2 linked regions of the Thiocapsa bogorovii genome follow. The protein of the gene in region 2 interacts with the protein of the main gene of each other region in a pairwise test. Links are inferred from orthologs where the notes say so. Each region holds a gene or a part of one and is shown on either strand. Other genes may lie near its edges.

Evidence for each region. Proteins that work in one complex are often made in the same cells at the same time.
Region 1: the proteins of gyrA (region 2) and gyrB interact in binary tests that used the Escherichia coli proteins (3 or more experiments, as listed by UniProt). The link is inferred for Thiocapsa bogorovii from one-to-one orthologs.

The regions. Positions count from the first base shown.
Region 1 is NZ_CP089309.1:2,819,229-2,823,676, reverse strand. The notes cover bases 1,370-4,444. They hold gyrB (DNA topoisomerase (ATP-hydrolyzing) subunit B), read right to left. Parts: upstream 4,073-4,444; coding sequence 1,667-4,072; downstream 1,370-1,666. Other genes in these bases: recF (DNA replication/repair protein RecF), read right to left, coding at 4,310-4,444; LT988_RS12775 (lysophospholipid acyltransferase family protein), read left to right, coding at 1,370-1,670. Also shown: glyS (glycine--tRNA ligase subunit beta), read left to right, coding at 1-298; gmhB (D-glycero-beta-D-manno-heptose 1,7-bisphosphate 7-phosphatase), read left to right, coding at 356-901; more of LT988_RS12775, read left to right, coding at 894-1,369; more of recF, read right to left, coding at 4,445-4,448. UniProt on the Escherichia coli protein: DNA gyrase negatively supercoils closed circular double-stranded DNA in an ATP-dependent manner to maintain chromosomes in an underwound state.
Region 2 is NZ_CP089309.1:4,624,327-4,630,152, reverse strand. The notes cover bases 1,367-4,548. They hold gyrA (DNA gyrase subunit A), read right to left. Parts: upstream 4,219-4,548; coding sequence 1,567-4,218; downstream 1,367-1,566. In the rest of the region: LT988_RS20610 (phosphoglycerate dehydrogenase), read right to left, coding at 1-33; serC (3-phosphoserine/phosphohydroxythreonine transaminase), read right to left, coding at 225-1,307; LT988_RS20595 (DEAD/DEAH box helicase), read left to right, coding at 4,580-5,826. UniProt on the Escherichia coli protein: A type II topoisomerase that negatively supercoils closed circular double-stranded (ds) DNA in an ATP-dependent manner to maintain chromosomes in an underwound state.

The sequences.
Region 1 (4,448 bases), 1.8 Mb from region 2 along the record:
CGGGGTCGGCTCCGCCCGTCTCGAGGCAAACGGCGAGCTGCTCGACGAGCCTGCCGAAATCCGTCTTGCGGCTCGGGTCGCGGAGCTGTCTTCTCTGGTCTTACCACTCGCGCAAGCCCGCGACTACATGGGAGTGTTGCAACTTTTGTCGGAGCTCGAGGGCGATCTCGAGGCCTTTTTCGATCAGGTGATGGTGATGGTGGACGATCCCGAGATCCGCGAGAACCGCATTCGACTGCTCCATTCACTGGCCGGGCTGTTCCTGCTGGTCGCAGACATCTCGCGTCTCCAGGAATGATCAACGCGTCGACCGGACGAGGGGGAGGCTGCTTCTTTGTCTTCGAGGGCAACAGTGATGGGTGAGCGGGTCGTGATCCTGGATCGGGACGGCGTGATCAACGCGGACTCGGAACATTTCGTCAAATCCATCGATGAATGGATGCCGTTGCCCGGCAGTATCGATGCCATCGCGCGACTCTCGCACGCGGGGTATCGTGTGGCCGTGGCGACCAACCAATCGGGTTTGGCGCGTGGCCTGCTGACACCGGCCGACCTCGACAGCATGCACCGCAAGCTTCGGGATCTGTTGGCCGAACAGGGAGGACGAGTCGAGATGATCGTCTATTGCCCGCATGGCCCTGATGACGGCTGCGACTGTCGCAAACCCAGACCGGGCATGCTCCAGGAAATCGGGAGGCGCCTTTCGGTGAAGCTCCCGGGCGTACCCTTTGTCGGTGATTCACTCGGCGATGTCCTGGCGGCAAGGGCTGCCGGGGCCGATCCCTGGATGGTTCGCACGGGAAAAGGAGAAGACACTGTGGCTGGCGGTTCCTCGCATCTTGCCGGGGTTCCGGTCTATGCCGATCTGGCCTCCGCCGTCGATGCCCTGCTCTATGGATAGCCCGACACTCAGGAATCGACTGATCTCCGGGCTGTTTTCGGTTCTGATCCTGGTCCGATCCATCCTCTACGAGGTCTTTTTGGTCGGATCGGTCATCGTCTACTCCACACTTCTGCTTGTCCTCGGTCCGATCGTATCGGAATCGGGTCTCGATCGGCTCGCACAGCAGTGGGCGAAGCTCAATCTGGGGGCACTGCGATGGATCTGTGGACTGCACTACCGGGTCAGCGGACTGGAGACGGTGCCGGTCGAGACTGCGGTTGTCTTAAGCAAGCATCAGTCGGCATGGGACATCATCGCCTTGAGGGCTTTGTTGCCGATCCGCCAAAGCTGGGTCTTGAAACAGGAGTTGATGCGCATCCCGGTCTTCGGGGCTGGTTTGAAGCGCCTTCGCTGTATTCCGATCGATCGGACCGCGGGTCGTCGAGCGATCGTCGAGCTCGTGCGCGAAGGTATGCACCTGTTGCAGAGCGGGCGTTGGGTGATCGTTTTCCCCGAGGGCACCCGTGTCGCACCGGGTTGCCGCCATCCCTACGCGATCGGTGGAGCTGTCCTCGCCGAGCGCAGCGGTAGGCCGGTCGTACCGATCGCACACAACGCGGGCTACTTTTGGGGACGGCGCAGCATCCGTAAGGAACCCGGAACGATCGACGTGATCATCGGGCCAACGATTCCCACCGCCGGTCGAACCGCAACCGAGATCAATGCTGCGGCGGAAGCCTGGATCGAATCCACGGTCGCCACATTGCCGGGGTCGAACCCGCTCTAAACATCGAGATTCTCGACATTCAGCGCGTTGCGCTCGATGAATTCCCGTCTCGGCTCGACATGATCCCCCATCAGTGTGGTGAAGATCTGGTCTGCGCCCACGGCGTCCTCGATGGTGACTCGTAACAGGCGCCGAGTCTCCGGATTCATGGTGGTATCCCAGAGCTGGTCGGGGTTCATCTCTCCAAGGCCCTTGTAGCGCTGGATGCTGTGCCCACGCTGTGCCTCCGCGAGCAGCCAACGGATCCCTTCGCCCAACTCCGTGATCTCCTTGCGGCGATCGCCGCGTGCGACGTAGGCCCCCGGCTCGATCAATCCAGCGACCTTCCGTCCGTAATCCAAGATCCTTGCATAATCCGCCGTGTGGAAGAAATCCAAAGGGATGATGCGGCTCTCGGGAATACCATGAATCAATCGAACCAGCTCCAGAGAGTCCGGTCGAAGCGATGTCGGACTACTGAGAGCGAGTCGGTAATGCAGGGAGATTGAATCGAGTTGATTCAAACGTCGCTCCATGTCGCTCAGCCAATCGGCAAAAGCTTGAGCATCGCCCACGAGTGCATCGTCAAGCGGCGGCGCTTTCGCCAACTCATCGAGAAATACTGCGTCGTAGCGTGTCGACAGGCGTTTGATAATCCCGACGAACACCTGATAGTCACGCGCGAGCGTTTCGAGCGCGGTGCTTGCCAAAGGTACGGTGTCCGCATTGACATGGAGGTTAGCCCCGTCGAGTGCGGCTTGGAGCATGGCGCCATTCAGTGCTGCGTCGTCGAGCAGGTATTCCTCCTGCTTTCCCTTTTTGATTTTGTAGAGTGGCGGCTGGGCGATGAAAATGTGGCCGCGTTCGACCAATTCGGGCATCTGTCGATAAAAGAAGGTTAAGAGGAGCGTCCGAATATGGGCGCCGTCAACGTCAGCGTCCGTCATGATGATGATTCGGTGATAGCGCAGATTGTCCGGGTTGTATTCTTCGCGTCCGATCCCGCATCCCAACGCGGTGATGAGTGTCCCGACCTCGGCAGAAGACAACATCTTGTCGAAGCGGGCCTTCTCGACGTTCAGGATCTTTCCCTTGAGAGGGAGAATGGCTTGGAAGGCCCGGTCACGCCCTTGTTTGGCGGAGCCGCCTGCCGAGTCACCCTCGACCAGATACAGCTCCGAATTGGCAGGATCCTTTTCTTGGCAGTCGGCAAGCTTGCCCGGCAGCCCTGCCACATCGAGCACCCCCTTGCGCCGTGTCATCTCGCGCGCTTTGCGGGCCGCCTCCCGAGCACGCGCGGCCTCGAGCATCTTGTTGGCGATGGCTTTCGCCTCCCCCGGCTGCTCCTCGAGAAAAATGTTCAGCTGCTCGACCACGAGCGATTCGACGATCGCCTTGACCTCCGAGGAGACCAGCTTATCTTTCGTCTGGGACGAAAATTTCGGATCAGGCACCTTCACGGAGAGGACCGCTGTCAAGCCTTCGCGCGCATCGTCGCCGACCGGCCGGACCTTCTGATTGCGGTCTAGGCCTTCGCGTTCGATGTAGCCGTTCAAGGTTCGTGTCAACCCGGCCCGAAGTCCCGCCAGATGGGTACCGCCATCTTTTTGCGGGATTGTGTTGGTGTAACAGAAGATCGTTTCTTGATAGCCGTTATTCCACTGGATTGCGAGCTCGACCGTGACCGTTTGCCGCTCGGCAGTGAAGTGAATCACGCTCGGATGAATCGGCTCTTTGTTCTGATTGAGGTGCTCGACAAAGGCACGGATCCCTCCTTGATACTCGAAGACGTCCTCTCGACCGGTAGCCTCCTCGAACAACTCGATACGGACTCCGGAGTTGAGGAAGGAGAGTTCCCGGAGTCGCTTTGCGAGGATATCGTAGTGAAATTCGATGTGCGTAAAGGTCTGCTCAGACGGATAGAACCGAATTTCCGTTCCTGTTGCGTCGGTGTCTCCGACATGCTTGAGCGGATATTGGGGTTCCCCGAGGTGGTACTCCTGCTGATACAGGCGCCCTCCTCTGGCAATCTTCAGGAGAAGGCGATCGGAGAGTGCGTTCACGACCGAGACCCCGACGCCGTGGAGTCCGCCCGAGACCTTGTAGGAATTGTCGTCGAATTTTCCGCCGGCGTGGAGAACCGTGAGAATCACCTCGGCCGCGGACCTTTGTTCTTCCGAGTGGATGTCGACCGGTATTCCGCGCCCGTTGTCGCTTACCGACACCGAGCCGTCTCCGTGCAGGATGACGCGAATGTTGTCGCAATGGCCGGCAAGGGCTTCGTCGATGGAGTTGTCCACGACTTCGAAGACCATGTGGTGCAGACCGGTACCGTCGTCCGTGTCGCCGATGTACATGCCCGGCCGTTTACGGACCGCGTCGAGCCCGCGAAGGACTTTGATGTTTGTTGAGTCGTAGGTCATGTGGCGTGATCGAGATGATGGATCGGTGGGAGGGCGCGCAAGCGCTTGCGGCGCGACCCTTGGCCGTTGGCCGATGACTGTATCACCGCTTCGTGGAAGCATGGTGGGCATCGCAGTCGGGTGAGTCGGCGCCGGGGCAAGACTGTCCCGAAGCACGATCCATTATACGGGAACGTAGGCCGAAGCGCTTCAGGCGCCGTACTGCGCGCAGATCAAGGACATCGGCCGGTGATGCCATCAAGGCAAGGACGTCGGGGGGGGTGGACGATCGGCGACGGCAGCGGATGTCACGATACCCTGTTCCACGTGGAACATCGTGTCTTGGTGGATCGATCCATCCTTGATCTCGGTCGGATGGTAGCCCAACCGAGCGACC
Region 2 (5,826 bases):
GGCGATATTATTAAGCGTCTGTATTTTGAACACTGAATCGCGTCCTGAGTGATAAGCGGATGTTGGATTGGAGGGTCGAGCGTCGCGCGCTTCAACCGGCCTTTCAGTCGACGCGATTCAGAAATAAAAAAAGATCATCCTGAACCGCGTCCGCGCCGAGGGCCGAGGTGACATGCAGCGCAAAACCAAAACCCGGACCGCGCATGTCACGCCGATGACGCGGTTCAGCCGTGCTTGCGCTCGAATTCCTGCATGAAGCCGACCAGCGCCTCGACGCCCTCCTGCGGCATTGCATTGTAGATGCTTGCGCGCATGCCGCCGACCGAACGATGGCCCTTGAGCGTCGTCAGGTTCGCGGCCTTCGCCTCTTTGATGAAGGTGTCGTCCAGCTCCGGGTCGGCGAGGGTAAAGGGGACGTTCATCCAGGAGCGCGACCCCGGCGCGACCGGGTTTTTGAAGAAGCCCGAGTCATCGATCGTCTTATAGAGGAGCTCGGCTTTGCGTGCGTTGATCTTGCCCATCGTATCCAGGCCACCAAGGCCCTTCAACCACTCGAAGACCAGTCCGGCGAGATACCAGGCGTAGGTCGGCGGGGTGTTGTACATGGACTCGTTGTCGGCCTGGACCTTGTAGTCCAGCATGGTCGGTGTCCCGGACAGGGTCTGGCCGAGCAGATCCTCGCGGACGATCACGATGGTGAGCCCCGCCGGGCCGATGTTCTTCTGGGCACCGGCATAGATGAGTCCGAAGCGCGAGACCTCGATGGGGCGCGACAGGATGGTCGAAGACATGTCCGCAACCAGAGGCTTGTCGCCGACATCCGGGACATAGGGAAACTCGACGCCCTCGATGGTCTCGTTGGGGGTGTAGTGGACGTAGGCGGCATCGTCGCTCAGGGTCAGCTCGTCCTGAGACGGCGCACGGGTGAAGCGTTCGGTCTCGGTACTGGCGGCAACATGGACTTGACCATAGCGGCGCGCCTCGGCGATCGCCTTCTTGGACCAGGAACCGGTGTTCAGATAGTCCGCACTCGCCGCGCCGCGCAGGAGATTCATGGGTATGGCTGCGAACTGTGTGGATGCGCCGCCCTGAAGGAACAGGACCTTATAGTTGGCCGGGACCGCCAGGAGCTCGCGCAGATCGGCCTCGGCTTGGGCCGCGATCGACATGAACTCCTTGCCGCGATGGCTCATTTCAGCGACGCACATGCCGCTGCCGCGCCACTCGAGCATCTCGTCGCGCGCCCTGCTTAGGACAGGCTCAGGAAGCATTGCAGGGCCTGCGCTGAAGTTGTAAACCCGAGCCATTCTGTGATCTCCGTTAAACCGCGCCCGGCGCGGTATGCGATGTTTTTGGATGGAATCGGCCCCGACAGCCTTGACGAGCGTTGGAGCCGGCGCGGTTTAAACTATTAAAACATATATCATTTTAAACCACGCCCCCGCGAAAGGCCGTGGATGCGCCGAACGGTGAGCTCACTCGAAATTCAGCATTTCGCTCCGAACGCGGTTTAGAAGGCGCGCGTCCGCAGCGCGCGCCAACCGAAAACCGACAACAGCGGTTGCTCTATGCCTGCGGATCGCTGTCGGGATCGGCATCGGGAGACTGATCATCATCGTTCGGCTCGTCGTTCGCCTCGTCCGGATCTTGATGCTCGGCAAGATCCCCATTGCCTTCCTTCTCGCCCTCCAGCGCGACGATCCGCTCGAGATAGACAAGCCGCTCGCCCTCGCCGAGATTGATCAGCTTCACGCCCTGCGCACTGCGACCCACGACCGGAATCTGATCGATCGGGGTGCGGATCAGTGTGCCGCCCTCGGTGATCAACATGATCTCGTCGCCGGGACGCACCAGCACGGCGCCGACCTGGGCACCGTTGCGCTCGGAGGTACTGATGCCGATCACACCCTTGGTGCCGCGACCCTTGGTCGGGAAGTCCTCGACACGGGTGCGCTTGCCGTAGCCGTTTTCGGTCACGCTGAGCACGGTGCCGGGCTCGGGCACGAGCAGGGAGATCACCTTTTGCCCCGGCGCAAGTGACACGCCGCGAACGCCGTGGGCGGTTCGACCCATCGCGCGGACCGCACCCTCGCTGAAACGCACCGCCTTGCCGGCGGAAGTGAAGAGCATGAGGTCCTGCTTGCCGTCGGTGATGGCAACGCCGATGAGATACTCGTCTTCACGCAGATCGATCGCGATGATGCCGCGCGAGAGGGGCCGCGAGAAGTCGTCGAGCGGGGTCTTTTTGACCGTGCCGGCGCTGGTCGCCATGAAGACGAAATAGCCGGACTCGTAGTCGCGCACAGGCAGCACGGCGTTGATGCGCTCGCCTTGCTCCAGCGGCAACAGGTTGACCATCGGCCGACCGCGCGCGCCGCGACCGGCCTGCGGCAGCTCGTAAACCTTGAGCCAGTACACGCGCCCGCGACTGGAGAAGCAGAGCACGGTGTCGCGCGAGTTGGCCACGAAGATGCGGTCGATGAAGTCTTCTTCCTTAAAGGAGGTTGCGCTCTTGCCCTTGCCGCCGCGCCGCTGCGCCTGATAGTCGCTGATCGGCTGGGCCTTGACGTAGCCCTGATGCGACATCGTCACCACGACCTCTTCAGGCGCGATCATGTCCTCCAGGGTGAGGTCGGTGTGGTCGACCTGGATCTCGGTGCGCCGGTCGTCGCCGAACTGATCGCGGATCGCCGTGAGCTCCTCGCGGATCACGTCCATGAGGCGATCGGATTCGGAGAGGATCATCAGTAGGGCGGCGATCTTGTCGAGTATCTCCTTGAATTCGTCGAGGATCTTGTCCTGCTCCAGCCCGGTCAGGCGTTGAAGCTGCAGATCCAGGATCGCCTTGGCCTGGCGCTCGCTCAGCCGATATCCCCCGTCGACCAGACCGAAGGCCGATTCGAGCTCCTCGGGGCGGGTCTGCTCCGCGCCGGCACGCTCGAGCATGCCGGTCACCGAGCCGGGCGCCCAGGTCCGCGCCATCAGTCCCTCGCGCGCCTCGGCCGGGTTGGCCGATGCCTTGATCAGGGCGATGATCTCGTCGATGTTCGCCAACGCGATCGCATAGCCTTCCAAGACGTGGGCGCGGTCGCGGGCCTTGCGCAGCTCGAAGAGGGTGCGGCGCGTCACCACGTCGCGGCGGTGACGGATGAAGTATTCGAGGATCTGCTTGAGATTCAGAGTCCGCGGCTGGCCGTCGACCAGGGCGACCATATTGATACCGAAGACCTGCTGCATCTGGGTGTGCTGGTAGAGGTTTGCCAGCAGCACCTCGGCGTAGGCATCGCGTTTAAGCTCGATGACGACGCGCATGCCGTCCTTGTCGGACTCGTCGCGCAGACCGTCCTGGGCGATGCCCTCGATCTTCTTTTCCTTCACCAGCTCGGCGATGCGCTCGAGCAGACGCGCCTTGTTGACCTGGTAGGGCAGCTCGGTGACGACGATCGCCTCGCGCCCGCTGCGCTTCTGGACCTCGATCATGGTACGGGCACGGATGACCGCTCGGCCGCGACCGGTCCGGTAGGCCTCGCGGATACCGCGCACGCCGTTGATCAGCGCCGCGGTCGGGAAATCCGGGCCGGGCACCAGCACCATCAGCTCCTCGATGGTGATCGACGGGTTGTCGATGGTCGCCAGACAGGCATCGATGACCTCGCGCAGGTTGTGCGGCGGGATGTTGGTGGCCATGCCCACGGCGATGCCGGATGAGCCGTTCACCAGCAGATTCGGGAAGCGCGCCGGGAGGACAACCGGCTCATGCTCGGTGTTGTCGTAGTTGGGTATGAAGTCGACCGTGTCCTTGTCGAGGTCATCGAGCAGTGCGTCGGCGATGCGCGTCATCCGCACCTCGGTATAGCGCATGGCCGCGGGGGGATCCCCGTCGACCGAGCCGAAGTTGCCCTGCCCGTCCACCAGCAGGTAGCGCATCGAGAAGCGCTGCGCCATGCGGACCATGGTGTCGTAAATGGCCGAGTCACCGTGAGGGTGGTATTTACCCATGACGTCGCCGACCACGCGAGCAGACTTCCGGTAGGCACGGTTCCAGACGTTGCCCTGCTCGCTCATCGAGAAGAGGACACGCCGGTGAACCGGCTTGAGTCCGTCGCGCACATCGGGAAGCGCGCGCCCCACGATCACGCTCATGGCGTAATCGAGGTAGGACTGACGCATCTCGTCCTCGAGATTGATGGGAAGAACTTCTCTCGCGAAATCTGCCATGGGCGTGGTAAACCGACGTTGAGGCGTGCCGCGCGGAGCACCGTAACGGGCCGCGTTTGTACGGATGATTAGCCGGTGAAGTTTACCACGCGGGGCACCCCTTCCCCATCCATAACGGCGACTTTGTCGCCGATTCGCCCTGCCTCAGGGGCAACCGGAGACCACGGCGGTCGATTCCAGGACAACCTGATTACTTCCGCTGTGGCGAGGAGGCGCAACGCCGGCCCGGGGTGCGCGGGGGCGTGCGATATGGCGACAACTCCGTGCATGCTCGGTGGAGTCAGACGTCGGCGGCGGTGGAGCTGCGCGGCGACGCAGTCCGCCTGCCGCGAAGGCCCGTATTTGGTGTATCGTGGCGCACATGAACAGGAACTTTGCTGAGTTTTTGCTTCCGGACGCCCTCATGCGCGGACTGGAAAAAGAGGGCTTCGAGACCCCGACGGAGGTCCAAGCTCAGGTGATCCCGGCTGCGATGGAGGGTCTCGATCTCTTGGTCTCGGCCGCGACGGGCTCGGGGAAAACCGCCGCCTTTCTGCTGCCGGTCATGGAGCGCTTGGTCGGCGCGCCTCGCTCCGACAGCGGGACGCGCGCCCTGGTGTTGGTGCCGACCCGTGAGCTGGCCCGCCAGATCCATGTGCACTTCACTCGCCTCGCCAGCTACACGCGCCTGAACAACGGCGTGATTACGGGCGGCGACTCAAGGGCGCATCAGATCGCGACCCTGCGCAAGAACCCGGAGATTCTGGTGGCGACGCCCGGTCGCTTGCTCGAGCTTCTCGAGAAGGGCGAGGCCGACCTGACCGACCTGGAGATCCTGGTCCTCGACGAGGCCGACCGCATGCTCGATATGGGCTTCGTCGACGATGTCCTCACGATCATCGGCCGGACCAACCCGACGCGCCAGTCGATGTTGTTCTCGGCGACCCTGCACCACCGAGGCCTGAGTCGTATCACCGAGCGCCTGCTGCGCGATCCGCGCGTACTGACCGTCAATCCGGTACGCGAGCAGCATCCAGACATCACGCATCAGGTCATCTTGAGCGACGGTCCCGAGCACAAGCAGCAGCAGATCCTCTGGCTGCTCCGCAACGAGACCTACGAGAAGGCACTGGTCTTCACCAACACCCGCGACGGTGCGACGGCGCTCGGCAACTATCTGATCGGCGAGGGTCAACGCGCGGCCGTACTGCACGGGGAGTTGGAGCAACGCGAGCGCAATCGTGTCGTCGGGCTGCTGCACAGCGGGCGGGTCAATGTCCTGATCGCCACCGATGTCGCGGCACGCGGGCTCGACATCCCCGGTGTCGAGCGAGTGATCAACTTCGACCTACCGCGCAGCGGGGACGATTATCTACACCGCACCGGGCGTACCGGCCGTGCCGGGGAGCAGGGCGTGGCCATCTCGCTGGTTGGTGCCGCCGAATGGAATCGACTGGAGAGCATCGAGCGGTATCTGAATCTCGGCCTCGAGCGTCGCAGCATCGAAGGGCTCAAGGCCTCCTTCAAGGGTCCGACCAAACGCTCGGGTGCGAAAAAAGGGGCAAAAAAGAAGAGTGCGGCCAAGGCCCTCGGTGCGAAGGCCGCCGCGCCAAAGCCCAAGGATCGCCT